Sagittula sp. P11: one gene and its partner. The protein of the gene in region 2 interacts with the protein of the main gene of each other region in a pairwise test. Links are inferred from orthologs where the notes say so. Each region holds a gene or a part of one and is shown on either strand. Other genes may lie near its edges.

Region 1 (11,942 bases), 2.6 Mb from region 2 along the record:
ATCGGCAAGCACCCCCAGGGCCGGTTCCACCACACCGACCGCCAGCTCGAGATCCTGAACGGGCTGAAGGCCAAGGCGCGTGAGCGCGGGCTGTGGAACTTCTGGCTGACGGACTCCGACCGTGGTTACGGGCTGACGACGGTCGAATACGCCTACCTTGCCGAGGAGATGGGCAAGGTCGGCATCGCGGCGGAGGTCTTCAACTGCAACGCCCCCGACACCGGCAACATGGAGGTCCTCGAACGCTACGGTGAGGACTGGATGAAGGACCGCTGGCTGGCGCCGCTGCTGGAGGGAGAGATCCGTTCTGCCTACGTGATGACGGAGCCGGACGTGGCCTCGTCCGACGCGGCGCAACTGGCGTTCTCCGCCCGCAAGGACGGCGACGATTACGTGCTGAACGGCGAGAAGTGGTGGATCAGCGGTGCGGGCGACCCGCGCTGCGGGCTGTATATCCTCATGGCCTGCACCGACCCGGAGGCGGCCAAACACCAGCGCCACACGATGTTCGTGATGGACCCGGACACGCCCGGGATCGAGGTCCTGCGGCCGATGCAGGTGTTTGGCGCGGATGACGCGCCGCATGGCCATATGCACCTGCGTTTCACAGATGTGCGCGTCCCGGCAAGGAACATCGTGCTGGGCGAGGCGCGCGGATTCGAGGTGGCGCAGGGGCGGCTTGGCCCCGGCCGCATCCACCATTGCATGCGGGCGATCGGGCAGGCGGAGAAGGCGCTTGAGATGATGTGCCGCCGCGGTCTGGCGCGGGAGGCCTTCGGCAAGAAGGTCGCGGAACTGGGCGCCAATTTCGACATCGTCGCCAATGCCCGGATGGAGATCGAGATGGCGCGCCTGCTGTGCCTGAAGGCGGCGTGGATGATGGACACGGCGGGGGTACGGGCGGCGCAGCCGTGGATCTCGCAGATCAAGGTGGTGGCGCCCCTGATGGCGGGCAAGGTGATCGACGAGGCGATGCAGATGCACGGTGCTGCGGGAATCAGCCAGGATTTCGACCTGGCGCATATGTGGACGCATGTGCGGACACTGCGCTTTGCCGATGGCCCGGATGCGGTGCACCGCCGGCAGGTGGCGCGGGCCGAGCTGAAGAAGTACCGCAATGATTGATCGCGTCAGGGTTGTGTCGCAACGGTGCGGGTTGGCCGGATGACCGAAGAGGAACTCGCCCGCGTGGCGCGGTGGATGGCGGAGCATGTGCAGGGGTTTGAACCACCGCTTCGCGCCGAGAAGTTCGCGGTGGGGCAGTCCAACCCGACCTACCGGCTGACCTCGCCCTCGGGGTCCTACGTGCTGCGGCGCAAACCGCCGGGGCAGCTGCTGAAATCGGCCCATGCGGTCGACCGGGAATACCGGGTGCAGCGCGCGCTGCGCGACACCGCCGTGCCGGTCCCGAGGATGTATGCGCTCTGCGAGGACGAAGCCGTGCTGGGCGTTGCATTCTACGTCATGGACCACGTGACCGGGCGCAACATCGTCGACCCCTCCATGCCCGGTGAGACGCCCGCGATGCGCGGGGCGGTCGTGGCGGAGATGGGCCGCGTGCTGGCGGCCATCCACGCGGTGGAGCCGGAGGCGGTGGGGCTGGGGGATTTTGGCCCGCAGGGCAACTACTTCGCGCGGCAACTGGGCCGCTGGGCCAAGCAGTACGAGGCTTCGGCGACGGAGGCGCAGCCGGACATGGACCGGCTGGGAGAATGGTTGCAGGGCGCCCTGCCGGAGGACGACGGCCAGCGGACGCTGGTGCATGGCGACTACCGGATCGACAACCTGCTGTTTGCGCAGGACCGGGCGGAGTGCGTGGCCGTGCTCGACTGGGAGCTGTCGACGCTGGGCCATCCCTTTGCCGATCTGGCCGGGGTGATCCTGCAATGGCAACTGCCGCCGGGCGCGGAGGGGCGGGGCCTGAGGGGCATCGACCGGGCGGCGGCGGGGCTGCCGTCGGACGAGGGTTTCATCGCCGGATACTGCGCCGCACGGGGCATCGCGGTGCCGGGCGACTTCGGGTTCTACGTGGCCTTCTGTGCCTTCCGCATGGCGGCGATCCTTCAGGGGGTGAAGAAACGGGCGCTTGACGGCAACGCGGCGAACCCGGAAAAGGGTTTGAAACTGGGTGCTTACGTTCCCGAATTCGCAAGACTTGGATGGGACGCACGGCATGCCTATGGATGACGACATTCGCGAAGGCCCTTACGCCTTTTCCGCACTCCTGGGGATGGAGATGGCGGACTGGCGGCAGGACTATGCCCGGTTCGAACTGCCCTTGGCGGACAAGCTGATGAACCGGCACGGCAATCCGCATGGCGGGGTCTATGCCTCGTTGCTGGATACGATCATGGGCTATGCCGGGTGCTGGACAGGCGACAGGGACCGTCGCCAGATGTGCCTGACGCTCAACCTGAACGTGCAATTTATCTCGCGCCCGAAAGGCAAAATGCTGATCGGAGAGGGCTTCCGGACGGGGGGCGGGAAGAGCACGTTCTTTGCCGAAGGGGTGCTGAAGGACGAGACCGGAGAGGTCGTCGCCAAAGGCACCGGCGTCTTCCGGTATCGCCGGGGAGCGTGATCCGGGACCGGTTCCTGACGGTGCGCGCGTTGTGGTGAACGGGGCGCGCGCCGGGCAGATCTTGTGGGCCATGCGCTGCCGCGGCAGCCGGGTTAACGGCGGATCGGACGCGTTTACGGAAAATTATGGGGTGAACCGGCCGGTTGAGGGGGTCGAAACGGCCGGTTGGTAACCTTTTGGCCCGGGCAGGCCGGTGCCGCTGTTGCGGTGCGGATTCTCCCGTTAACCGGGGACATCGGGGCAGGGGTGGCCAACCCGGCCCGCCGGGCCGGAACGCCCACCCTACGCCGTCGACCGCCTTACCAGAGCGTCGCGAAAAGGTCCGGGGCCCGGGTCCAGTCGGAGAAGAGCGCCACATGCGGCAGCGCCTCCGGCGGGGCGTTGCGGTAGCCTTCGGTGAACAGCACGAAGGGCACGCCCGCCGACTGCGCCGTTTCGCAATCGGTTTCGCTGTCGCCCACGTAGAGCGCCTGCGCCGCGCCGCCGAGCGCCGCCATCAGCATGGCCGGATCGGGCTTGCGCGTGGGCAGGCTGTCGCCGCCGATCACGATCTCGAAGAACGGCGCGAGGCCGGTGTCGCGGATCGCGGTCTCGGTCGCGGCAAAGGGCTTGTTTGTGCAGAGCGTCAGCCGGTGGCCCGCCGACCTGAGCGCCTCCAGCGCCTCCGGCACGCCCGGGTAGAGGCAGGCGGGATCGCTGGGGGTCGTCACGTAGTGGTGCATCGTCCGGTCGTAGAGCGCCTTGTGGTGGTCCGGCGCGGCGCCGACATGGGCCAGCACGCGCTCCACCAGCACCGGCAGGCCGCGTCCGACGAAGCCCGGCGTCTCTTCCACGGTGATCGTCGGCAGGCCCAGCTCGGAGAGCGCCTGCGCCACGGCGGCGTGGATGTGGGGCACGCTGTCCATCAGCGTGCCGTCGAGGTCGAAGGCGATGGTCTTCACGCCGCGGCCGTCCCGGCGACGGAGGCGCGGATGGCGCGGATGTTCTCGCCGTAGGGGGCGGGGTTCTCGACCGAGCCGCCCCTGAACACCGCGGACCCGGCGACCAGCACGTCGGCGCCCGCCTCGACCACCAGCGGCGCGGTCTCCGGCGTCACGCCGCCGTCGATCTCGATATGGATCGGGCGGTCGCCGATCATCGCGCGCAGGGCGCGGATCTTGGCGGTCATGTCGATGAACTTCTGCCCGCCGAAGCCCGGGTTCACGGTCATCACGCAGACGAGGTCGGTGAGGTCGAGCAGGTGTTCCACCGCCTGTGCCGGGGTGCCCGGGTTCAGCGCCACGCCGGCCTTCATGCCCGCCGCGCGGATCGCCTGCAGCGTGCGGTGGGTGTGGGGGCCTGCCTCGACGTGGGCGGTCAGGATGTCGGTGCCCGCATCGGCGTAGGCGTCGATGTAGGGGTCGACCGGCGCGATCATCAGGTGCACGTCCATCACCGTCTTCACGTGCTTGCGGAAGGCCTTCACCGCCGGGGGGCCGAAGGTGAGGTTGGGCACGAAGTGGCCGTCCATCACGTCGACGTGGATCCAGTCGGCGCCCTGCGCCTCGACCGCCCGGATTTCGCGCCCGAAGTCGGCGAAGTCGGCGGAAAGTATGGAGGGGGCGATCTTCACGCTGCGGTCGAAGGACATGGGCGGCTCCTGTGCGGGGGCGGAGGTGGGCGGTTCCGGAGGGGTTTGCCGGAGGGTTTTGGACGGGGGGCGGGGCCGGGTCAATAGCCGGCGCTGCGGTCGACCTCGTGCAGGAGCGGGGCACCGGATTCCGACCGGGCGATGTTGCGCGCGATGACGCGGGCGGCGCTGTCGGGCCGGGTGGTGGAGGCGATGTGCGGCGTCACGGTGACGCGCGGGTGCGCCCAGAAAGGATGGTCCTGTGGCAGCGGTTCGGTCCGGAAGACGTCGAGGGTGGCGTGGGCGATCCGTCCCTCGTCCAGTGCGGCGAGAAGCGCGTCGTCGTCGATCAGCGGCCCGCGCCCGGGGTTGAGGATGACCGCGCCCTGCGGCAGGCGGGCCAGCCGTTCCGCGTTCAGGAGGTCGGTGGTGGCGGGCGTGTCGGGCAGCAGCAGGACGAGGATCTGCGCGCTGGAGAGCGCCGCGTCGAGGCCGTCCTCGCCGTGGCTGGTCAGCACGCCGTCGAGGTCCTTGGGCGTGCGGCTCCAGCCGGTGACGGGGAAGCCCAGGGCGGCGAGCTGCGCGGCGCAGGCCTGCCCGAGGGCGCCGAAGCCGAGGATGGTGACGGGCCGGTCCTTCGAGAGCGGCGGCGGGGTGGTGTCCCAGATGCGGTCGGGGTTCACGATATGCGCGTCCATCCCGAGGTGGTGGCGCAGCACGTGGCCGGTGACCCATTCGACCATGCCCTGGGTCAGGCCCTCGTCGTCGACCATGCGCGCCAGCGGCACTTTCAGGGTGGGGTTGCCCACCACCTGCTCGACCCCGGCCCAGAGGTTCAGCACGGCCTTCAGCCGGGTGAAGGGGGTGAAGTCCTGCACCGAGGCGTTGGGCGCATAGACGATGTAGTCGACGGTTTCCGGCGGCAGGTCGGTGCCCAGCGTGTGGTCGAGGCCTTCGGCGGCGAGGGCGTCGCGCAGGGGGCGTTCGTAGTCGTCCCACTTCTCGGAGCGGGCGGCGAAGAGGATGTTCGGCATGGATGACCTTTCGGAGGCGGGACAGGGCCCGGTTCGTTCAAGGTGAAGCAGGAAGCGGGGCCGGGGGCAACCCTAAGCGGGCCCCCGGCGCCGGTCTCGGCGCGGTCTCAGCGCGGGCGGTGGACGTGCGCGCTTTGCACCAGGCCGAAGGCGATCATCAGCACCAGCATCGCCGAGCCGCCGTAGGAGACGAGCGGCAGGGGCACGCCCACGACGGGCGCGAGGCCCATGACCATCGACATGTTCACGGCGAAGAACAGGAAGAAGGTCATGCCGATCCCGAGGATCATCAGCGAGGAGAAGCGGTCGCGGTTCTGCAGGGCGGCGACCACGCAGAAGAACAGGATCAGCGCGTAGAGGATGAGCAGGGAGATGCCGCCGACGAAGCCGAATTCCTCGGCCAGCGTGTTGAAGATGAAGTCGGTGTGCTTCTCGGGGAGGAAGTTCAGGCGGCTCTGGGTGCCCTGCATGAAGCCGCGCCCGGTCCAGCCGCCGGAACCCATGGCGATCTTGGCCTGGGTGATGTGGTAGCCCGCGCCCAGCGGGTCCGACGAGGGGTCGAGGAAGGTGTCGATCCGCCGGAACTGGTAGTCCTTGAGGAGCTGCCAGTCGGTGCCGCGGCTCTTGAACACCGCCCAGACGGTGCCGACGCCCGCGGTCAGCACGGTGGCGAAGTAGAGCCAGTGCACGCCTGCGAGGAACATCATCAGCCCGCCCGCGATCATCAGCAGAAGCGCGGTGCCGAGGTCGGGCTGGGTCAGCACCAGCGCGGTGGGCGCGAGGATGATGAAGATCGGGATCAGCACCCAGAGCGGGCGCGAGGTCTTGGACAGCGGCAGCCAGTCGTAATAGGCGGCCAGCAGGACGACCATGGCGACCTTCATCAGCTCGGACGGCTGGAGGCGCATGAAGCCCAGGTCGATCCAGCGCTGCGCGCCCATGCCGATGGCGCCGAAGAACTCGACCAGCAGGAGCAGGAAGAAGGCCAGCGCGTAGACCACGAGCGCCATGTTGCGCCAGAACCAGATCGGCACCATGGCCACGACGAACATCGCCGTGAGGCCGAGGATGTAGCGCTTGGCCTGCGGTTCGGCCCATGGGCTCCAAGAGCCACCGGCGACCGAATAGAGCATCAGGAAGCCGACACCGGCGACGGTGGTCAGCAGGATGATGAGCGGCCAGTTCAGGTGCAGGATCTTGCGCCAGCCGCTGGGGACGGTCTTTACGTTGTACTCGAGATAGGTCACGCGGCGCCCCCCTGTCCGGCGCAGGCGGCGCGAAGCCCCGCCCTACGCGGCGTGGCGCTGCCTGCGGGGGGGCATGCACGATCCGGCGCGCTGGGGCGCGCGTCAGCGCGGCGAACGGCCTCCGCGCCCGGCGCGGTCTGCGGAAACGCGGGCATCGGGGTCATGCGCGGCTCGGCTCCTCGCTCTTGCGGGCGCGGCGCTGGCTGGAGAGCTTTTCCTGCTGGGTCTTGATGCGGCCCCGGTCCTTTGCCGGGTAGGCGTCAAGCGGCGGGTCCTCTCCGTAGAGCGCCTGAAGCGTCACGTCGCGGGCGATGGGCGCGGCGGTGCGCGACCCGCCGACGCCGTGTTCCACCACCACCGCCACGGCGATCTTCGGGTTGTCGAAGGGCGCGAAGCTTACGAACAGCGCGTGGTCGCGGTCTTCCCACGGGTCGGCTTCGGTGGTGATGCGCGAGACCACCTGCGCGGTGCCGGACTTGCCCGCCATCCGCATGCCTTCGGCGATGATGCGCGATCCGTAGCCGGTGCCGCGCCGGTTGTTGGACACGGCGAACATGCCGCGCTGCACCTGCAGGAGGTGGTTCGGGTTCAGCCCGAGGTCTGTCCCCCCGCGCGAGGGCGTCTCCACCCCGTCGATGCTGCGCACCAGCCGGGGCGAGATCGACCGGCCGGTGGCCACGCGCGCGGTCATCACCGCCAGTTGCAGCGGCGAGGTCAGCACGAAGCCCTGACCGATGGCGGCGTTCACCGAATCGCCGATCACCCATTCCGCCCCGCGTTCGCGGACCTTCCACGCCTTGTCGGGCACGAGGCCGGAGGTGACGGCGGACATGGGGATGTCGTGCGCCACGCCAAGGCCCATGCGGCGGGCCATGTCGGCGATGCGCTCGATCCCCACCTTCAGCGCGAGGTCGTAGTAGAACACGTCGCAGCTTTCGCGGAGCGACTGTTCGAGGTTCATGTAGCCGTGGCCGCTGCGCTTCCAGCAGCGGAAGGAGCGGGAGCCGACCTCGTAATGGCCGGGGCAATAGACCGTGTCGTCGGGCGCCAGCAGGCCCGCGTCCAGCGCGGCGAGCGCCGTGACCATCTTGAAGGTCGAGCCGGGCGGATAGGCATCCTGCACCGTCTTCGAGGCCAGCGGCCGGTGGTCGTTGGTGTTGAGCGCGTTGAAATCCGTGTGGGAGATGCCGCGCACGAAAAGGTTCGGGTTGTAGGACGGCGCCGAGGCGATGGTCAGCACGTCGCCCTTTTCGAGGTCGAGCACCACGACGGAGGCGCTTTCCTCGCCGAGGCGCGCCTGGGTGTAGTCCTGCAGATCGGTGTCCACGGTGAGCTGGATGTCGGCGCCGCTTTCGCCCTCGCGCCGGTCGAGTTCGCGCATGACGCGGCCGACGGCGTTGACCTCCACCCGCTTCGCGCCGGCGGTGCCGCGCAGGTCCTCTTCGTGCCGGACCTCGACGCCGACCTTGCCGACCTGGAAGCGCGGGATGCGCAGCAGCGGCGGCGGGTCCTCGTAGCGGGCGAGGTCGCGTTCGGAGACCGGGCCGACGTAGCCCGCCACATGGGCAAACAGTTCCTTCTGCGGGTAGACGCGGGACAGGCCGACCTCGGTGGTGACGCCGGGCAGGGCGGGGGCGTTGACCGCCACCCGCGAGATGTCCTCCCAGCTGACCCGTTCGGCGATGGTGACGGGGATGAAGGGCGGCGTGCGCTCCATCTCGGCCAGGGCGCGGTTGAGGTCGTTCTCGTCCAGTTCGACAAGCTGGCCCAGGTGGGCGATCACGGTGGCCACGTCGCCCGCGTCCTCACGCGTGAGGGTGATGCGGTAGGTCGGTTCGTTGTCGGCGATGACCACGCCGTTGCGGTCGAAGATGCGCCCGCGCGACGGCGGGATCAGCCGGATGTTGATGCGGTTCTCTTCGGCCAGAAGGCGGAATTCGTCGGCCTGGTCGACCTGCATGTGGTGCATCCGCAGGCCGAGCGTGGTGACGAATCCAAGTTGCAGGCCACCGAGGACAAGCCCGCGGCGCGTGATGCGGCGGGCGGATTCTGCGGTCTCTTTCGGGCTTCGTCTCATAGGGTGCGTCCCGTGTGGTCGAATTCGCCGGGGGCGGTGCGGCGGACGCCGAAGGCGAGGTAGGACACCGCGGCCACCAGCGGGTAGGCAAGCACGGTCATACCATATTGCATCAGGGCGAGCGAAAGCATACCCGGCGAGATGATCAAGATCGCGAGAGTGAGCCTGTAAAGGACGGTGATCGCCAGCAGCGTGGCGGCGGCGGCGGCCCATTCGGTGGCGAAGGTGTTCTCGCGCAGTTGCCGGGCGCGGTTCTTGAGGAATTCCGAGGCGAGCAGCATCAGGAGCGCCCAGAGCCCGGGGGGCCGCTGGAACACCAGGTCGGCCAAGAGCATCACCCCGGCGATGGAGAGGGCGGGCACGTAATCGGGGCGGCGCAGGCACCAGGCGAAGGTCAGGGCGGTCAGGAAGTCCGGCCCGGCGATTCGCTGCGGCAGCATCTGCAGCGGCAGGAGGTGCACGAAGATCAGGAGCAGCGCCAGCGCCGGGTAGAGCGCGCGCATCGTCCAGAGGCGGGCGGGGCTGTGCTTCTCGGCCATGTCAGCCGTCCTGCCGGGTGTCTTCGCCGGTCTCCGTGCCGTCCTCGTCCGTGGGCGCGCCGTCCGCGGAGGGTGCGGGACCGGCGTCGGGCAGGTCCTCGGGCAGGATCAGGCCGGAGGGGTTGGCGACCCGGCGCGCGCCGTGGTCGCGCAGCACGCGCAGGAATTCGAGCCGTTCGTAATCCGCCGAGAGCCGCACGCGCAGGCGTCCGCCCGGGTCCTGCGCCACCTGTCCGATGAGCAGGCCGGGGGGGAAGACCTCTCCGTCGCCGGAGGTCACGATCCGGTCGCCGGGGCGCACGAGGTCGGGGTTCTCGAGGAAGTCGATGGGCGGGGCGGCGGTGTTGTCGCCGGTGATCAGCGCGCGCTGGCCGGATGGCTGGATCTCGGCCGGGATGCGGCTGGTCGCGTCGGTCAGCAGGATCACGCGCGAGGTGTTGCGCCCGACGCCCGAGATGCGCCCGACGACGCCGATGCCGTCCATGGTCGCCCAGCCGTCGACGATGCCGTCGCGGCTCCCGACGTTGATCAGCACCGACTGCCGGAAGGGCGAGCCGCTGTCGGCCAGCACCACGGCGGTGATGTAGGTCAGGCGCGGGTCGAGGCGGACGTTGTTCAGATCGCGCAGGCGGGCGTTTTCCTGTTCGAGCTGGAGCGCGGCCTCTTTCCAGGCGGTCATCTGGCGGAGTTCGCGGCGCAGTTCCTCGTTCTGGTCGGAGAGGCGCTGGTAACTCTGGAAATCGCGCATCAGCCTGATGGTGCCGGTGACGGGGGCCATGGCCCAGTCCATGTTGGGCACCACGCGGTCGATGACCTGCGCGCGGAAGCGTTCGACGCGCGGGCTGTCGATCCGCCAGACAAGGAAGATGCCGGACAGCAGGAGGACGAGGATGATCAGCAGCAGCCGTTTGAGCGGTGCCGTGAAATCGTCCGAGGATGAGCGGTCACTGGCCATGTCTCAGGGTACCGAAGGCCGGGGGCCTGTCGCAAGGCATGAGCGGCGCGCGATTTTTCCGGGGAAAAACCGCGCCACCCATGGATCAGCTGTCGTAGTCGATGGCGTGGCGGAGCTGCTTTTCGTACTCCAGCGCCTTGCCGGTGCCGAGGGCCACGCAGTTCAGGGATTCGTCGGCGATGGAGACGGCAAGGCCGGTCTGTTCGCGCAGCGCGAGGTCGAGGTCGCCAAGGAGCGCTCCGCCCCCGGTCAGCATCACGCCACGGTCGACGATGTCGGCGGCAAGGTCCGGCGGGGTCGCTTCGAGGGCGGTCATCACCGCCTCGCAGATCGCCTGCACGGGTTCCGACAGCGCCTCGGCCACCTGGGCCTGGGAGATCTCGGTTTCCTTGGGCACGCCGTTCAGGAGGTCGCGGCCGCGGATCTGCATGGAGGAGCCGCGCCCGTCGTCGGGCATCCGCGCCGTGCCGATGGAGGTCTTGATCCGCTCGGCGGTCGATTCACCGACCAGCAGGTTCTGCTGGCGGCGCAGGTAGTTGATGATCGCCTCGTCCATGCGGTCGCCGCCGACGCGGACGGAACGGGCATAGACGATGTCACCGAGCGAGAGCACCGCCACCTCGGTGGTGCCGCCGCCGATGTCGACGACCATGTTGCCGGTGGGGTCGGTGATGGGCATGCCCGCACCGATGGCCGCCGCGATGGGTTCGGCGATCAGGCCCGCCTTGCGCGCACCGGCCGACAGGACCGACTGGCGGATGGCGCGTTTTTCGACCGGCGTTGCGCCGTGCGGCACGCAGACGATGATCTTGGGCTTGGAGAAGGTCGAGCGGCGATGAACCTTGCGGATGAACTCCTTGATCATCGCTTCGGCGGTGTCGAAGTCGGCAATCACGCCTTCCCGCATGGGGCGGATCGCCTCGATGCTGCCCGGGGTACGGCCAAGCATCAGCTTGGCGTCCTCGCCCACGGCCAGAACCTTCTTTACGCCGTCCTTGATATGATAGGCGACGACGGAGGGTTCCGATAGGACGACACCCTTCCCCTTAACGTAAACCAGCGTATTCGCGGTTCCGAGGTCGATGGCCATGTCCGAAGAAAACATGCCAAGGAGCCGATCCATGCCAAACATTCCTACTGCCTCGCTGCCCTAAGGCTTTGCATCTCTGCGTGTCATTGCTCGAAGGGTCCGCGACTCCGAAAGGTGACGCGAACGTCGTCCTTATAGGCGTGGTGCAGCAGGGGCGAAAGGGGGCCTCCGGGTTGAATCAGCGGGGAATCGCCGCATGAGGGGCGCGGCGGTGGATAAGCCCGGGGGGACGCCGGCGTTGACCGAGGTTCGCGGCCACCGTCTCATTCCGCTTGTATTTCAAGGGCGTGATTTGTGACGGCGCGCAATGCAGCAGTGCCGGCCGGGCCCGTCATGGCGCGGCGCGCGGCGGCGGACCGTTGCCGGGACGATGACGGTTCGGTGATGCGGCGGAAGGCGGCGGGGGCGCAGCGGGCTTTGCATTGCGGGCGCCGGCGGGCGCGGGTGGCTCTTTGTCCGAGTCCCCGGGGAGTTGCGGGGGAGGGGCGGTCTGTCGCTCTCTGCCTCCGCTGTCGGTTTTGCGCGTCGACATGTCGGGTGGGCCGCGCGCCGGTTGCATGATCCGATAAAAAGGCGGGAAAGAATCCTTGCCCCGGACAGTGGAGTGCGCCCCCGATGAAGACCAATGTCAAAGCCCTAGTCGTCGGCGGTGGTGCCGTCGGCACCTCCATCGCCTACCACCTCGCGAAGGCGGGCTGGGACGATGTCATGCTGCTGGAGCGCGACGAGCTGACCTCCGGTTCCACATGGCACGCGGCGGGCCTGCTGCCGTATTTCAACATGTCGTATGCGACGACCCACATCCACGAC
Region 2 (16,354 bases):
ATAGGCCTTTTCCTTGAACTCGTCGCTGCCGCTGACGGTGATCGAGGACTCGCCCTTCTTGATCCGCTCCATGAGCTCACGGCGCTTGACCTCCTGGATGATGGCGCAGATGGCGAGCAGTGCAAGCATCGTCCCGCCCCCTCAGCCCGCGACCGTGGCGGCCCAGCGCCGCGTCACGTCGAAGGTCTTCGCCGCACGCTCCGCCCGGCCCACCTCCAGCACCCCCGACAGGACGTGCCGCCACTGCGGATCGGCAAAGCAGCCCACCCCCATGAACAGCTGCGCAAGGCAGGCGGGCGCGACCCCCTCCGGCCCGGTGCGGTAATGCTCCGCAACGCCGCGCGCGGCCAGCAGCAGCCCGTTCACGTAAAGCTTGTTCAGCCTGGCATAAAGCTCCGGCCAGACCGCGTCGACCAGCCGCCAGAAGCCATCGGCATCCCGCGTCGCATCCGGCAGCGCGCCCGGCTCCAGCGCCGCCAGCCGCGCACAGGCGGCGGGACGCGCGGTCATCACCGCCGTCTCGAACCGCTCCAGCCCGGTGCGCAGGTTCATCAGCCGCCGCGGCAGGGCCAGCTCCTCCGCCGCAAGGTTGGCGCCCGCCCATGGCACCCGCCGGTCGCGGTCGAACTCCAGCCCGAGGACCAGCACCGCGTCGAGGAAGAAGTCCAGCGCGCGCGGCTCCTCGAAGGCGAAGGCCCGGGCACGCTCGACGATATGGGTGACAAGCTCGTCCGCCCCGCCCGGCCCCATGCGCAGGGTCAGTTCGGGCTGTTCCTCCCGCAGGCGCCGCAACAGGCGCCGGTGCTCGGCCTTGCGCGCCATGTCGGCAAAGCCCTGCATCTGGTCGTCCGAAACTCTGAACATCGGAAAATATCCTGTTCTGCAATGACACGAAGGGTAAGCACGGCTTTCCCTTCCGGCAAGCGCCAAAGCCGGTCAAACCCCGTCAAGCCCCTTGTTTCCCTACCTCCGGGGCCCTCCTCAGACCCCCGGAACATTCGCTGACGACGGCGCGTTATTGCATAACAGAGGGATGCGCCCCCATGTTGACGGCGTCTGCCAACAGAACCGATGCCACCGGAGGACCGTTCATGACCCGCCTGATCGCCCTGTTCATTGCCCTCTTCGCCGCCAGCCAGGCCGCCGCGCTGCAGGCCTGGGTCAACGCGCCCGAAGACGGGTTCCTCAACCTGCGCACCGGCCCCTCCACCTCCTACGAGGTGGTCCGGGAGATGCCGCACGGCTCCCGCGTGACGGTGCTGGAGGACGGCAACTGGTTCCGGGTGCGCGACGCCTACGGCAACACCGGCTTCGCCGCCGCCCGCTATCTCTCGGCAACCGAACCGCGCCCGCGCCGCACCGGCGACGACGACATCGCCTCGCGCCGCGATCACTCGCTCTACTCGGGCGAGATCGACCGCGGCAGCTCCGGCTACCGCAATCGCGACGGCTCCGCCTACAGGGATCGAGACGGCTCCGCCTACAGGGATCGTGACGACACGCGCTACCGCAACAATGACCGCCGCCACGCCGACGTGCCGCTCGACCAGCTCCCGCAGCTCTACATCAACGCGCCGCAGGCCGGTGCCCTGAACCTGCGCGACGGCCCGGGCACGAACTTCCCGGTGATCGACACCATGACCCAGGGCAGCAGCGTGCGCGTGCTGGACGACAGCCAGACCTGGTACCTGATCCGGCACGAGGACGGCCGGACCGGCTACGCCCACTCCTCCTACCTGTCGCAGACCCGCCAGCCGCTCGCCCCGCGCCCGGAACCGCAGCCGCGCCGCGAACCGCAGCGCCACAACGGCTCCATCGTGGTCGAGGCAGAGGACCTCCCCCGCATCCTCGCCAACTGCGCCTTCGTCCGCATCGACCGGCTCGACAGCTGCATCGTCAACACCATGCGCCGCTGATCCCGGACCAGAGACCGGAACCAAAAAAAAACGCCCCCGCGATCTCCCGCGGGGGCGTTTCCGCATCCGGGGGGCACCATGGCCCCGCCCCCTTCATCTTGGCACAAATACCTTCGGGGGGTCCGGGGGGCAGACAGCCCCCCGCGCCGGGGGCGCAGCCCCGGCGGGTCGCCTGCGCACCGCGCAGGCGAAACCCCTCAGGAATGCTCTTCCTCCGCCGTCGCCGCCAGCGCCCGGTTGTAGGCCTTCAGCGCGTCGACGTGGAACAGCGCGCCCTGGAACACCGGCACCCCGTCCTCCATCTTCACCACCGGCAGGAAGGCCACGCCGGAGCGGTCGAACATCGGCAGCGCGGTCTCCAGCGTCGCCGTCGCCTGCACGAACAGCTCGCGCTCGATCATCCTCAGGCAGGCCTCCTCGTCAGCGGCGCGCTCGTCGTCGGGCCTGCGCATCACCCCCTGCACCCGGAACATCGCCAGCAGGTAGGCCTGCGGTCCCGCCGCCAGCTGCACCTTGCGCCGCGCCAGCTGCGTCAGGAAGAACGACCGGTCGACCACGCGGCTCGCCAGCGCGGTCGACATCGACACCGACACCATCACCGCAAGCCCCGTCTGCCAGTCCCCGGTCAGCTCGAAGACGATGAGCGTGGTCGAGATCGGCGCCCCCAGCACCGCCGCCGCCACAGCGCCCATCCCCGCCAGCGCATAGAGCGTGAAGGCCGAGGACATGTCCGGCGCCATCCCCGTGGCGACATGGCCGAAGGCCAGCCCCACCAGCGCCCCCACCATCAGCGAAGGCGAGAAGATCCCCCCGCCCATCCGGCCCGCCATGGTGATCGACACCGCCGTGACCTTGATCACCGCAAAGACCACGGCCTCCCACATCAGCAGGTTGCCGGTCAGCGCGCGCGAGGTCGTCTCGTACCCCACCCCGATGATATGCGGATAGAAGATCGCGATGCCGCCCAGCAGCAGCCCCGCCACCGCCGGGCGCAGCCAGTAGGGCAGCCCCAGCTTCTTCTGCAGCGCCGTCTCCACGTCGTCGGCAAAGAAGATCGCCCGCATCATCATCACCGCGACGATCCCGCAGACCAGCCCCAGCAGGAAAAACGCCGGCAACTCGAGGTAGAACTCCACCACCGTCGTCCCCGGCAGGGTGAACTCCGTCACGTCGCCATAGACCAGCCGGTTGATCACCGTTCCCGCCGCGCTCGCCACCACGATGGGCGCAAAGGCGTGCAGCGCGAAGTGCCGCAGCACCACCTCCAGCGCGAACAGCGCCCCGGCAATCGGCGCGTTGAACGAGGCAGAGACCGCCGCCGCCACCGCGCAGCCCAGAAGGTCGCGCCCGGTGATGCCGTCCACCTTCATCCGGTTCGCGACCCATGTGGCCGCCAGCGAGGCCATGTGCACCACCGGCCCCTCCCGCCCGGTGGAGCCGCCTGTCGACAGCGTGATCCACGAGCAGAGCACCGAGACCACGCCGGCGCGCCGTTCCACCCGGCCGTCGTTCAGCGCCGCGCCCTCGATCACGTCGGCGACCGACCGCACCCGCCCGTCCGGCGTGAACTTCTGCAACAGCGCCCCCACCGCGATGCCGCCCAGCACCGGGATCACCAGCACCCAGGCCCAGTGCAGCTCGCCTGCCCAGCTCGCCAGCATGTTGACGTCGCGCGTGCCGTAGACCGCCGCCTGCAGGGTCTCGACCGCAAAGCGGAAGCCGATGGCGGCAAAGCCCGACACCATGCCGAGGAACAGCGCGATGAACCAGAAACTGACCTGTCCCGGCCCGTTGTGACGGATCATGTCCCAGCCGCGCGAAAAGTCGCCCCTGATGGTGGCAAGGTGTTGCGCGAATACGCCCGGCACGGCCTTCTCCTCCAAACCCGCGGGTTTCCCCGCCCCGCGTCGCCCGGTAAGGTGGCCTCCTGTCACTCACCGGAGACCAAGATGCCTATCGAACAGGCGCTCGACGACTTGCAGGCCTTCCTAGGCGAACGTCTCAGCCGGTCCAAGCCCGATCTGGATGCCCACGCCGGATCGGAGTCCTATTTCCCGCCCATCGCCCCCGATGCGGTCGCATATCCCGAAAACACCGCCGAAGTGTCGCGCATCGCGCAGATCTGCCACGCCCACGGCGTGCCGCTGGTTGGCTTCGGCGCGGGCACCTCGCTCGAGGCGCAGACCCAGGCGCTGCGCGGCGGTGTCTCGGTCGACTTCACCCGCATGAACAGGGTGACAGAGATCCGCCCCGCCGACATGGACGTGACCGTAGAGCCCGGCGTCACCCGCGAGGCCCTGAACGAGGAGCTGCGCGCCACCGGCCTGTTCTTCCCGGTCGACCCCGGCGCCAACGCCTCCATCGGCGGCATGGCGATGACCCGCGCTTCCGGCACCACCACCGTCCGTTACGGCACCATGCGCTCCAACGTCCTGGCGCTCGAGGCGGTGCTGGCAGACGGCACCGTGATTCGCACCGGCACCCGCGCGCGCAAGTCCTCCGCCGGCTACGACCTGACCGCACTGCTCGTGGGCTCCGAAGGCACCCTCGCCCTCGTGACCGAGCTGACCCTGCGCCTGCACGGCATCCCTGAATCGATCTCCGCGGGCATCTGCGCCTTTCCCGACATGGGTTCCGCCGTGACCGCGGTGATGGAGACCATCCAGATGGGCCTCCCCCTCGCCCGGATCGAGTTCGCCTGCGCCGCCACCGCGCGCGCCTTCAACGCCTACGCGGGCGCCGACATGGCCGAACAGCCGCACCTCATGGTGGAATTCCACGGCTCGCCGGAATCGACCGCGCAGGACGCCGAACGCTTTGCCGAGATCGTGGCCGACCACGGCGCCTCCGCCTTCCGCTGGTCCTCGCGGACCGAGGAGCGCAACGCGCTCTGGGCGATGCGGCACAACGGCTATTACGCGATCCTCGCCTCGCGCCCCGGCGCCCGTGCCGTGGTGACCGACATCTGCGTGCCGATCTCCGAACTCGCCCGCGCGGTCGAGGAAACGCAGGCCGACATCGCCGCCTCCGGCATCAGCGGGCCGATCCTCGGCCACGTGGGCGACGGCAACTTCCACGCCATCCTGCTTCTGGACCCCGACAAGCCCTCCGACCTCGACGAGGCCAAGGGGATCTCCGCCCGCATGGCCGAACGCGCCCTGCGCCTCGGCGGCACCTGCACCGGCGAACATGGCGTGGGCGTCGGCAAGAAACCCTTCATGGAGGCGGAGCACGGCGCCGCCTGGACCGTCATGGGCATGCTGAAGAACGCGCTCGACCCCACGGGCATCATGAATCCCGGGAAGCTGGTGCCCGGCAACTGACGGCCCCCTGCCCTCGACGGACGGGAAACGCGGTGTCCGCAATGCAGAGGGCACCGGGGCCGGCATGCCGGGGTCCGCGCGAAGCGCGTTGTGCAAGATGACAGCCTGTCCGCGCCTCACCCGGTGCCACGCCAGGCCGGGGCGTGGCCGGGAGGGTGGGCCGCCGGGGACCGCAAGGTCGCCGGTCGGGGCGCCCGGAGGCCGCGCCTAGCCTGCCAGCAGCGACCGTGCCGCGGCCCGCGCCGCGTCCGTCACCGTGTCGCCCGACAGCATCCGCGCCAGTTCCGCCTCGCGCGCGCCCGCGTCCAGCGCCACGACCTCCGACAGGGTCATCCCGTCCTCGACCCGTTTCGCCACGCGCCAGTGGTGCGCGCCAAGCGCCGCCACCTGCGGCGAGTGCGTCACCACCAGAACCTGCCCGCCATCGGCCAGCGCCTTCAGGCGCCGCCCCACCGCGTCGGCGGTGGCCCCGCCCACGCCGCGGTCGATCTCGTCGAAGATCATCGTCACGCCCTGCCCCGCCTGCACGTGCAGCGCGACCTTCAGGGCCAGCAGGAACCGCGACAGTTCCCCGCCCGAGGCGATGCGGTTCAGCGCTCCGGCAGGCGCGCCGGGGTTGGTGGCCACGCGGAAGGTCACCGCGTCGCGGCCCTCCGGCCCGGCCGTGGCCTCTGCCACCTCCGTCTCGAACACCGCGCGGCCCATCTTCAGCGGCTCCAGCTCCGCCGCCACCGCCGCGTCCAGCCGCCGGGCGGCATCGCGGCGCAGGGCGGTCAGCCGGCCCGCCGCATCGTCGAACCGCGCCTCCGCGTCGCGGATCGCCTTCTGCCACTCGCCCAGCCGGGCCTCGCCCGCGTCGAGCGCCTCCAGCCGTTCCGACAGCGATGCGGCCAGCCCCGGCAACTCGTCGGGCATCACCTGATGTTTCCGCGCCAGCCCCCTGATCGCGAACAACCTTTCCTCGCAGGACTCGAGCTCTGCCGGATTGAAATCCAGCGCCTCGAGGCAATCCGCCACCCCGCGCGCCGCCTCGTCCAGCTCCGCCATGGCGCGCACCAGCGCCTCGATCGGCGCATCAAGCCGGCCCGACGCCTTCTCCGCAGCCCCTTCCAGCCAGCGCAGCGCGCCCGACATCGCGCCCTCCGCGCCCTCGTATCCCAAGGCGGCAGAGGCCTGCGCGATGTCCTCGCGGATCTTCTCGGCGGCCTGCATCGTCCGGCGCTGCGAATCCAGCGCCTCTTCCTCGCCCTCTTCGGGGGCGAGCGCATCCAGCTCGGCCACGGAATGGCGCAGGAACCCCTCTTCGGCGCGCACCGCATCCATCGCCTTCTGCGCGTCCGAAAGCCCCTTCCGGGCCGCCGCCAGCGCGCGCCAGGCCTCCCGGACCTCCGCCTGCAGGTCATCGGCCCCGGCGTAGTCGTCCAGGATCGCGCGATGCCCCTTGGGGTCCAGCAGGCCCTTGTCGTCGTGCTGCCCGTGCAGTTCCACCAGCGTGTCCGACAGTTGCCGCAGCACGTCGCCCGACACCCGCCGGTCGTTGACCCAGCCGGTCTTGCGCCCGTCCGCCGTGTTCACCCGCCGCAGGATCAGCTCGTCGCCCGCGGGCAGCCCGGCCTCCTCCAGCACGCCGCGCGCCGCATGGTCCGGCGCAAGGTCGAAGACCGCCACGACCTCGCCCTGCTCGGCGCCCGCGCGCACCAGTTCGGCGCGCCCGCGCCAGCCCAGCACGAATCCCAGCGAATCCAGAAGGATCGACTTCCCGGCCCCGGTCTCGCCGGTCAGCACGTTGAGACCGGGCTGGAAGTCGAGATCCAGCCGGTCGATGATCAGCATGTCGCGGATTTCAAGCGCCCGAAGCATGTCCAGCCGTAGGGTGGGTGTTCAGCCCACCGCCCCTCAAAGCCACTGGCCGCGCACCATCTGACGATAGACCTTGCCGAGCCAGTTGTTTTCGAACGCACGCGGTTCCAGCCCCTGCTTCGTCAGAAGCGCGTAGCTGTCCTCGTACCAGTCGGTCGACTGGTAGTTGTAACCGAGGATCGCGGCGGCCGTCTGCGCCTCTTCCACCAGACCCAGCGACAGGTAGGCCTCCACCAGCCGGTGCAGCGCCTCCGGCGTGTGGGTCGTGGTCTGGAAGTCCTCCACCACCACGCGGAACCGCGAGATGGCGGCGCCGAAGTGGTCGCGCTTCAGATAGTAGCGCCCGATCTCCATCTCCTTGCCGGCGAGGTGATCGAAGGCGAGATCGAATTTCAGGATCGACGACCGCGCGTATTCGCTGTCGGGATAACGCTCGATCACCGCGCGCAGCGCCTGCAGCGCCTGGAACGTCAGGCCCTGGTCCCGGCCCACCAGCTCGATCTGGTCGTAGTAGCTGAGCGCCAGCAGGTACTGCGCATAGGCCGCGTCGTCGTCCGCCGGATAGAAATCGATATAGCGCTGCGCCGCGGCGCGCGCGTTCTCGTAGTCCTTGTTCTTGTGGTAGGAATAGGCCTGCATGATCAGCGCACGCTTGGCCCAGTCCGAATAGGGATAAAGCCGCTCGACCTCGCCGAAATAGAACGCGCCGTCCTCGTAGTCCTTGCGCGACATCTCGTATTCGCCGCGCTCGTAGATCTGCTTGGCCGTGTAGGTTTCCAGCGGCTGGCCGTCCGGCCCGATGTCCTTGCGCTTGAGTTCGCCGCAGCCCGACAACAGCAGAGCCGCTACGCTCACCCCGAACACCAAAGCCCGCGATCTGCCCCCTGTCATGACACCGTCCTTCGTTCTTTTCGAACCCTTTGCGCCAACCTGCATAAAGGCCCCGTTGCGCAGGGTCTAGCACAGAAAATCAGCGGGCAAAACGCCCTATTGGCGGTGCCCCCGCCAATCCATCGCAAGATATTGCCGGTGGACGCAAGGGCATTCCGCAAGATGTGGAAAGCGCCGGTTTCTCCAACCGGCGCAGTACACATATACGTCATCGTTGATGTGGATAAGCGGGTCAGGCGACGGCCGGGATCTCGTCCAGCACGACACCTGCGCCCGGCAGCGTCGCCGCGGTCGCCGCGTCGCAGTCCACGAAGCGCCAGGCCTGTGCATCGGCGAACAGCGCGTGCAGCAGGGCGTTGGTCATGGCGTGACCGGCCTTGTGCCCTTCGTAAAGGCCAAGGATCGGCGCACCGGCCAGCGCCAGGTCCCCCAGCGCGTCCAGCATCTTGTGGCGCACGGCCTCGTCGGCGTGACGGAAACCGCCCGGCGACAGGACCTTGTCACCATCGACCACGACGGCGTTCTCGTAGGTGCCGCCAAGCGCCTTGCCCGCCTTCTGCATCGCGTCCACGTCGGAGGCACGGCAGAAGGTGCGGCAGTCGCTCAACTCGCGCACGAAGGTGCCGTTGGCGAGGTTCAGGTGCTTTTCCTGCACACCGATGGCCGCGTCGGCAAAGTCGATGCGGAACACCATGTCGAGCCCCTGCCCGGTCTTAGACGGGGACAGGCGCGCCCAGCCGCCCTGGGTTTCCACGGTGACCGGCTTCAGGATCTCGATGGCGCGCACGGGGGCGCCCTGCGCCCGCAGGCCCACGTTCAGGATGCCGCGCACGAAAGGCACGCTCGACCCGTCGAGGATCGGCGCCTCGGGGCCGTCGATCTCGACCAGCGCGTTGTGCACGCCGCAACCGGCCAGCGCCGCCATGACGTGTTCCACGGTCGAGACGGAGACACCCGCCCGGTTCTGGATCAGCGTGCAGAGCGGAGAGCGCACGACGTTGTCCCAGCGCGCCGGGATCATCGTGTCGCCAAGGTCGACGTCGGTACGTTTGAACCAGATGCCACGGTTCACCACCGCCGGACGGATGGTCAGGCGCGCGGGTCGGCCGGAATGCAGGCCGATGCCGTCGAAGCTGATCGCTGAGCGGATGGTTGTTTGCACGTCGACTTCCCGAATTTGTGATGCGCACCGTCTGACAGGCGCGTCCTTGTACAATGGGATAAAGCGCAGGCGGCTCCGGTCTCAAATCAAAGATTGTAACCGAGTGAAACATCCCCCCGCCCCCCTAGGCGCCCCCCCGCCGCTGCAGGTGCACACTCCGGGCAACCCTCTGGAATGCATGGGGAAATATCCCTGCTTGAGCGCGGTTTTATCAGGCGCCTGCGCCGCCAATGTGACCGCGATTTTGCACCTTTGTTGCAAAAGGGCGCCGGGACCGCGCGAAAAACCGTGGATCGGCCGGTCCGTTACCGCCATTCACGTCAACCTGCCCCGCACCTCATGATTCCCGAAGCGCCACCGGAAGAAGCCCGAGACGCGTCAGGGATTTAGGCCGCGACCTTCGCGTTAACGCGGCCCGCCCGGCCACACAGGCACCCACACAAAGGTAAAGAAAAAGGAAAGGCGCCCCCTGTTGCCAGAGGGCGCCGTCCACGAGGGTCTCGGGCGGGCCGAGGGTAGTGCCGTGTCCGCCTCAGTTCGCCTGGCGGCGCAGGAAGGCCGGGATCTCGATGCGATCTTCTTCCGGATCGGCCTCGGGCGCCGGGGCCGGAGCGGGACGCTGCGCCTGCATCGGCGGCTGGCGGCGTGCCGGCTGCTGTTGCGGCTGCGCGTTCTCGGAGCCGTGCCCGGTCATCCGGCCGATCAGAGAGTTGACGCTGAAGCGCGGCTTCTCCTCCGACGCATGCGCCGGGATGGCGCCGTGCTGGCGGACAGTCTCTTCGCGGGTCCGGGCGGCGGCCGCCTTCAGGCGGTCCAGCGTGTCCGGGCTCGGCACGCCCGGGGCGGGCTTGCGCGGTGCGATGAAATCGTTCGGATCGGCTTCGATGCTGTCCGGCTGCGGACGGAAATCGGCGACCTGCGGCTGGTAGGCCGGCGGCGGAAGGCCGTCGTCCTGCATCGCCGGGGCGGCCGGGGTCTGCGCCTCGTCCTCGAAGATGTCTTCCATCTCGTCCTGGGCTGCGGCGCGCTCTGCGTCCAGCTCACCGAACAGCGGCGCCTGCACAGGCTGCGCTGCGGGCGCCGTCTGTGCGACGACCTGCTCCGGGGCGCGCTGCTGCGGAGCGGGGGCCGGTGCGGCTTCCGCTTCCTGCTGGCGCAGCGGCTGGGACAGCTTGCGGCGCGGCACCGGCATGTCGCCGACGTTGTCCGACGCATCGATGCCGGTCGCCACGACCGACACGCGCATCAGGCCGCCCATGCCTTCGTCCAGCGTCGAGCCGACGATGATGTTGGCGTCCTGGTCCACTTCCTCGCGGATGCGGTTCGCCGCCTCGTCCAGTTCGAACAGGGTCAGGTCCGCGCCGCCGGTGATGTTGATCAGCACGCCCTTGGCGCCCTTGAGGCTGATCTCGTCCAGCAGCGGGTTCGCTATGGCCTTCTCGGCCGCCTGGATCGCGCGATCTTCGCCCTCGGCCTCGCCGGTGCCCATCATCGCCTTGCCCATCTCGTCCATGACCGCGCGCACGTCGGCGAAGTCGAGGTTGATGAGGCCCGGACGGACCATCAGGTCGGTCACGCCCTTGACGCCCTGATACAGCACGTCGTCGGCCATCGAGAACGCCTCGGTGAAGGTCGTCTTCTCGTTGGCGAGCCGGAAGAGGTTCTGGTTCGGGATGATGATCAGCGTGTCGACCATCTTCTGCAGCGTCTCGACGCCTTCCTCTGCCTGGCGCATCCGCTTGGCGCCTTCGAACTGGAAAGGTTTCGTGACAACGCCGACGGTTAGCACGCCAAGTTCACGTGCTGCCTGAGCGATGATCGGCGCCGCACCCGTCCCGGTGCCGCCGCCCATGCCCGCCGTGATGAAGCACATGTGAGCGCCGGCGAGGTGATCCACGATCTGTTCGATCGACTCCTCGGCGGCCGCCGCGCCGACCGATGCCCGCGCCCCTGCGCCAAGGCCCTCGGTCACCTTCACGCCCAGCTGGATGCGGCTTTGAGACATGCTCTGCTGCAGCGCCTGTGCGTCGGTGTTGGCCACCACGAAGTCCACGCCTTCGAGGTTCTTTTCGATCATGTTGTTGACAGCGTTGCCGCCTGCCCCGCCCACGCCAAAGACCGTGATGCGCGGCTTCAATTCATCCTGTCCGGGCATGGATAGGTTCAGTGCCATGGTGTCGTCCGCCTGTGTTCTTGTCGTGTGTGTCTTTTCGACCCGTCCAGGCACGTCGTTGGCCTGTTAGGGTTCAGTTTACTCACTGCAACCCCGATCGTCACGCAAAAATCAGCAGTTATCCACCAAATATGCCACATTTCCGGCCCATTTCCGCGAGTATTCGCCGAAAGCGCGATATCGTGTGGTCCGCGGCATACTTGGCACAAGCACGACAAAGCCACCACCCGCAGGGCGGCGACTCAACTGTGGTGTTTCAAGGATCCTGCCCGATCCTCCGGCCGCGGATTTCCCGCTGTTATCCACATGCTTGTTAACAGGGCGGACGGGTTCTGTCACGGGGCGAAATGTCCTCTCCCGCCAAAAAATTTTTGAACGCGGCGGTGGCCTGTTGTAGGCGTGAAAGCACGACATTTTCCGTTTTCATTGAACAAAGGACCATATCATGACGCGATTTGCCCTTATGGCGCTGCCGATTTGTCTTCTGACCGCCTGCACCACCGCCCCGGTCCCCGCCACAGCGCCCGAGGCCGCAGCCCCCACCGAGGCCGACCTGCAACTCAGGGGGCGGCTGGCCGGCAAGACGCTCGCCAACGCCGAGTCCACCATGGCCCTGACCGCCGACGGCCGGCTGCTCGGCAAGGAAAGCACCGGCGAGATCACCCGCGGCACTTGGGAGATCCGGGACGGCAAGTGGTGCCGCACCCTGACCGAACCCGCCGAATGGGCGGGCACCGGCTGCCGTGGCGTGACCTTCAGCGGCAACACCGTGACCATGTCGAAGGACGACGGCACGTCCTTCACCTACACGATCAGCGGCTGATTGCGGCGTTCCCGAAGCGCCTGTGGCGTCACGCTTGCACCGCGGGCGTGACAGCACCGAGGCAACAGGATTTTCGACGAAAATCCTGTGCGCCCCGTCCGAACCGTCCCTGCTCCGGTCTCACGTTTCCCTGCGGAAACATGACCTTCCGGCCGTGACAGGATTTTTCGGAGAAAATCCTGAACGGCCCACCCGGAATGTCACCGTGCCGGTGTCACGTTTCCTGCCGGAAACATGACCTTCCGGCCGTGACAGGATTTTTCGGAGAAAATCCTGAACGGCCCACCCGGAATGTCACCGTGCCGGGGTCACGTTTCCTTGCGGAAACATGACCTTCCGGCCGTGACAGGATTTCTCGGAGAAAATCCTGTCACCAGTTGTCGCGGAACCACTGGACGGCGCGCTTGAAGGAGCGTGCCGGGTAACGGTCCACGGGGATCTCGAAATCCCACCATTCGTCCTGCGGATGCGCCGCGAAGAGGCACAGGCCCACGGCCCCGGCGAACCCCGGACCCGTCGCCGCCTGCGGCAGCCCGTGCACCCGCAGCGGACGGCCCAGCCGCACCTGCTGACGCAGGATCTTCGACGCCAGACCGTCCAGCCCCGGGATCTGCGAGGCCGCGCCGGTCAGCACGATCTGCTGCGACGGCAGATGGTCGAAGCCCGCCGCGTCCAGCCGCACCCGCACCTCCTCGAGGATCTCCTCGACGCGCGGCCGCATGATGCCGATCAGTTCCGCCCGGCTCACCGTCCGGCGGTCGTGTTCCCAGTCGCCGGTCTCGCCGCCGCACTCGATCATCTCGCGGTCGTCCATGCCGGTGGCCTCGACGCCGCCGTAGAAGGTCTTGATCCGCTCGGCGGTCGCCATCGGCACCTGCAGCCCCATGGAGATGTCCGAGGTCACGTGGTCCCCGCCCATCCGCACGCTGTCGGAATAGATCATGTGCTTCTTGATGAAGATCGAGATGCCGGTCGTGCCGCCGCCCATGTCGATGCAGGCAGAGCCCAGCTCCTGCTCGTCCTCCACCAACGCCGCGATGCCCGACACATAAGCCGAGGACGCAAGCCCGGCGAGTTCGAGGTCACAGCGCTTCACGCAATGCGCGAGGTTCTGGATCGCCTGCGCGTCGACCGTCAGCATGTGCATGTCGCAGGACAGCTCCGTGCCGATCTGCCCGCGCGGGTCGATCAGGCCGGAACGGTGGTCCAGCGCGAAGTTCACCGGCTGCGCGTGCAGCACCTCGCGGCCGTGGCCGAAGTCCGGCACGTCGCAGGCCGAGAGCACCCGGGCCACGTCCTGCTCGTCGACGGTGACACCCATCACCTCCACCTGCCCGGCCAGCCCGTAGCTGCGCGGATCGGCGCCCGAGAATGCCGCGATCACGTGGTCGACCCGGATGCCCGCCATCTTCTGCGCCGCCTGCACGGCGGTGCGGATCGCGCGCTCGGTCTCGCCCATGGCGCTGATCTCGCCGAAGCGGACGCCGCGCGACCGTGTGGTGGCCGCGCCGATCACCCGGAACCCGGACTGACCGGCCAGCGGCCCGATGCCGTCGTCGCGCGTTTCCGTGCCGTCGAACCGCAGGACGAGGCAGGCGATCTTGGACGTGCCCACATCCAGGATGGCGATCACACCCCGCTGCATCGCCGCGCGACGCATGTTCCGCATCGCCCGCTGGGACTCGTACAGTTCGATCATTGCCCATCATCCTCCGAAGTCTGCCGGAACATCATTGCTGGCCTGCCTCTATCAACTTGATACGCCACATCTCTTCGGTGGCATGTTCGCTCATCCGGATCGTCGGCCGCCGGGGCAGCCGCAGATCCACCGCCACGAGGTCGCGCGCCAGCAGGTCCACCTGCGGCGCCATCGCCATCGCGATCACCCGTTCGAGGGCCTGCACGGCCCCCTTGTCGGGCAGCATGATCCGCTGGTCGCGGTCGAGGACCACGTCCCAGCGCCGTGCGCCGATCCGTTCGAACCCGCGCAGACGCTCCTTCAGCGGCCCGGCCACGGCCCAGAGACGCAGCGCCTCGGGCACCGCCTCTTCCGCTGCCTCGCCCGCGATCACCGGCAGGTCCACGCGTTCCGCCCGCGACGCCGCCGGGCCGACCGTCATGCCGGTCTCGTCCAGCATCACCAGCCCCTCGGGGCCGCGCCACAGCACCGCCGGCACACGTTCCACCACGTCGATCTGCAGGACGCCGCCCTGCCGGATGCGCAGGTCGACCTTCTTGACCGCGTCCAGTGCCCCCGCCTTCAGCTGCATCTCGTCCAGATCGATGTCGAAGCTCGACATTGGCAGGTTCAGCGCCAGTTCCGCGCGGATCGCCTCGGCCACCGCCTCGGTCGCGCCGTCGATCGCCATCAGCTTCACCTGGAATTCCGGGCGGTTCTGCACCGCCGCCTGCACGTCCGCCACCATCAAGGTAAAGGCCGTGCGGTTCGCCTCGACCGAGAACCACGCCGTCACGCCGCCAAAGGCCAGCGCGAAGGGCAGCACCACCCGCAGCGAAAAGCGGAACAGCGGCGTCAGCATCAGCCGCTCCAGCCGGTACTTCATCCGGCTCATGCGCGGGTCCAGCCGCGCCATTCCGGTGTCGGTCTCGGGCACGTTTATCTGTCGCATGAGGCATCCTCCACCATCCATGCGCAGAACTGGCCAAAGCTCATGCCGGCAAGCTGCCCGTGTTCCGGCGACAGCGAGGTCGGCGTCATCCCCGGCTGGGTGTTGGTCTCCAGAAGCCGCAGCCCGGCCAGCCCCTGCGTGTCGTCCCAGCGGAAATCGGTGCGCGACACGCCCCGGCAGCCGATCGCCTCGTGGGCGCGCAGCGCGTAGTCCATGCAGGCGTCGTTGATCTCCTGCGGCAGCTCCGCCGGGCAGATGTGCCGCGACCCGCCCTCCTTGTACTTCGCGTCGTAGTCGTACCAGCCGTCGGTCAGGATCTCCGTCACGCCAAGCGCGCGCCCGCCCATGACGGTCGCGGTCAGCTCCCGCCCCGGCACGAACTGTTCGACCATGACCCGCTCGGGCATCTTGTCGTCCAGCACCGGCGGCCCGTTGGCCTCCTCGTGGACGAGGTAGACGCCGACCGACGATCCCTCGTTGTAGGGCTTGACCACGTAGGGCGGCGGCATGACGTGCGCCGCCATGACCTCCGCCTTGGTCGCGAGAAAACTTTCCGCAACCGGAAGGCCCGCCGTCCGATAGGCCACCTTCGTCTTTTCCTTGTCGATGGCCAGCGACGAGGCCAGCACGCCGGAATGCGTATAGGGCAGCCGAAGCCACTCCAGGAGGCCCTGGATGCAGCCATCCTCGCCCCAGCGCCCGTGCAATGCGTTGAAAACCACGTCCGGGGCGATCTCCTTCAGACGTTCGACCACATCCGGCCCCGCGTCCAGTTCGATCACCTCGTACCCTTCGCCCCTCAGAGCGGCGGCACATTCCCGTCCGGAAACCAGCGAAACCTCGCGCTCCGCCGAGGGTCCGCCTTTGAGCACCGCCACTTTCGGGAGTGTCCTGCTCGACATCCCAAAACTGCCTTTTTCCCGGGGGTTCACCCCCATGTTTGTAATGCAACCTGCCTGTGGTCGCGTCCCGCCGGTCCGCTGTTGTTGTCTCGACCGCCGGGAATGTCCGCCTTTGGCGTGGGCGCAACAGCCCCGCAAGTAGTGAGTGTAACGCCTTTATTCGGGCTTGGAAAACTCTTTTTCGCGGTTATGGCCTCACGATTCGGCCCCAAGCTGCCGAAAAGCAGGCGGCAGAGTCCGCCCGCCCGGCGCAATCCGACCCGAAACGCCGGAAACCGTGCCGTATCAGCCCGGATCGCCGATCCGGATGACCTCCCAGATCAGTTCGATCCCCGACTGTTCGCGCACTTTCGCGCGCACGTCCTCGCCCAGACCTTCGAGGTCCGCCGCCGTCGCACCGCCGGTGTTCACCAGAAAGTTCGAATGTTTGGGCGACATCTGCGCCCCGCCCCGCGTGGCCCCCCGCATCCCGGCATCGTCGATCACCTTCCACGCCTTCAGGTCGTGCGTGTCGTCCGCCCGCCCGGTCGAGGAATAGCCCGCCGGGTTGCGGAAGGTGCTGCCCGCCGTGCGCTCCTTGACCGGCTGGGTGGCGTCTCGCTTGGCCAGCTGCTCTTCCATCCGCGCCTCCAGCGCCTCCGGATCGCCCGCGGCACCTTCGAACACCGCCTCGA

Evidence for each region.
Region 1: the proteins of ftsZ (region 2) and CDO87_RS04205 interact in binary tests that used the Escherichia coli proteins (3 or more experiments, as listed by UniProt). The link is inferred for Sagittula sp. P11 from one-to-one orthologs.

The regions. Positions count from the first base shown.
Region 1 is NZ_CP021913.1:864,208-876,149, reverse strand. What follows is about bases 9,152-11,942. They hold CDO87_RS04205 (rod shape-determining protein), read right to left. Parts: upstream 11,175-11,942; coding sequence 10,128-11,174; downstream 9,152-10,127. Other genes in these bases: CDO87_RS04200 (FAD-dependent oxidoreductase), read left to right, coding at 11,748-11,942; mreC (rod shape-determining protein MreC), read right to left, coding at 9,152-10,042. Also shown: CDO87_RS04255 (acyl-CoA dehydrogenase family protein), read left to right, coding at 1-1,125; CDO87_RS04250 (phosphotransferase), read left to right, coding at 1,165-2,187; CDO87_RS04245 (PaaI family thioesterase), read left to right, coding at 2,180-2,581; gph (phosphoglycolate phosphatase), read right to left, coding at 2,881-3,522; rpe (ribulose-phosphate 3-epimerase), read right to left, coding at 3,519-4,211; CDO87_RS04230 (glyoxylate/hydroxypyruvate reductase A), read right to left, coding at 4,292-5,224; rod shape-determining protein RodA, read right to left, coding at 5,332-6,471; mrdA (penicillin-binding protein 2), read right to left, coding at 6,632-8,548; CDO87_RS04215 (rod shape-determining protein MreD), read right to left, coding at 8,545-9,087; more of mreC, read right to left, coding at 9,089-9,151. UniProt on the Escherichia coli protein: Forms membrane-associated dynamic filaments that are essential for cell shape determination. Acts by regulating cell wall synthesis and cell elongation, and thus cell shape.
Region 2 is NZ_CP021913.1:3,479,000-3,495,353, reverse strand. The notes cover bases 9,006-11,932. They hold ftsZ (cell division protein FtsZ), read right to left. Parts: upstream 11,326-11,932; coding sequence 9,685-11,325; downstream 9,006-9,684. Other genes in these bases: CDO87_RS16990 (hypothetical protein), read left to right, coding at 11,771-11,932; lpxC (UDP-3-O-acyl-N-acetylglucosamine deacetylase), read right to left, coding at 9,006-9,152. Outside these bases: CDO87_RS17035 (M91 family zinc metallopeptidase), read right to left, coding at 1-129; CDO87_RS17030 (hypothetical protein), read right to left, coding at 142-864; CDO87_RS17025 (SH3 domain-containing protein), read left to right, coding at 1,092-1,916; CDO87_RS17020 (chloride channel protein), read right to left, coding at 2,114-3,721; CDO87_RS17015 (FAD-binding oxidoreductase), read left to right, coding at 3,866-5,239; DNA repair protein RecN, read right to left, coding at 5,447-7,099; CDO87_RS17005 (outer membrane protein assembly factor BamD), read right to left, coding at 7,136-7,990; more of lpxC, read right to left, coding at 8,223-9,005; more of CDO87_RS16990, read left to right, coding at 11,933-12,148; cell division protein FtsA, read right to left, coding at 12,519-13,847; CDO87_RS16980 (cell division protein FtsQ/DivIB), read right to left, coding at 13,879-14,778; CDO87_RS16975 (D-alanine--D-alanine ligase), read right to left, coding at 14,766-15,680; murB (UDP-N-acetylmuramate dehydrogenase), read right to left, coding at 15,966-16,354. UniProt on the Escherichia coli protein: Essential cell division protein that forms a contractile ring structure (Z ring) at the future cell division site. The regulation of the ring assembly controls the timing and the location of cell division.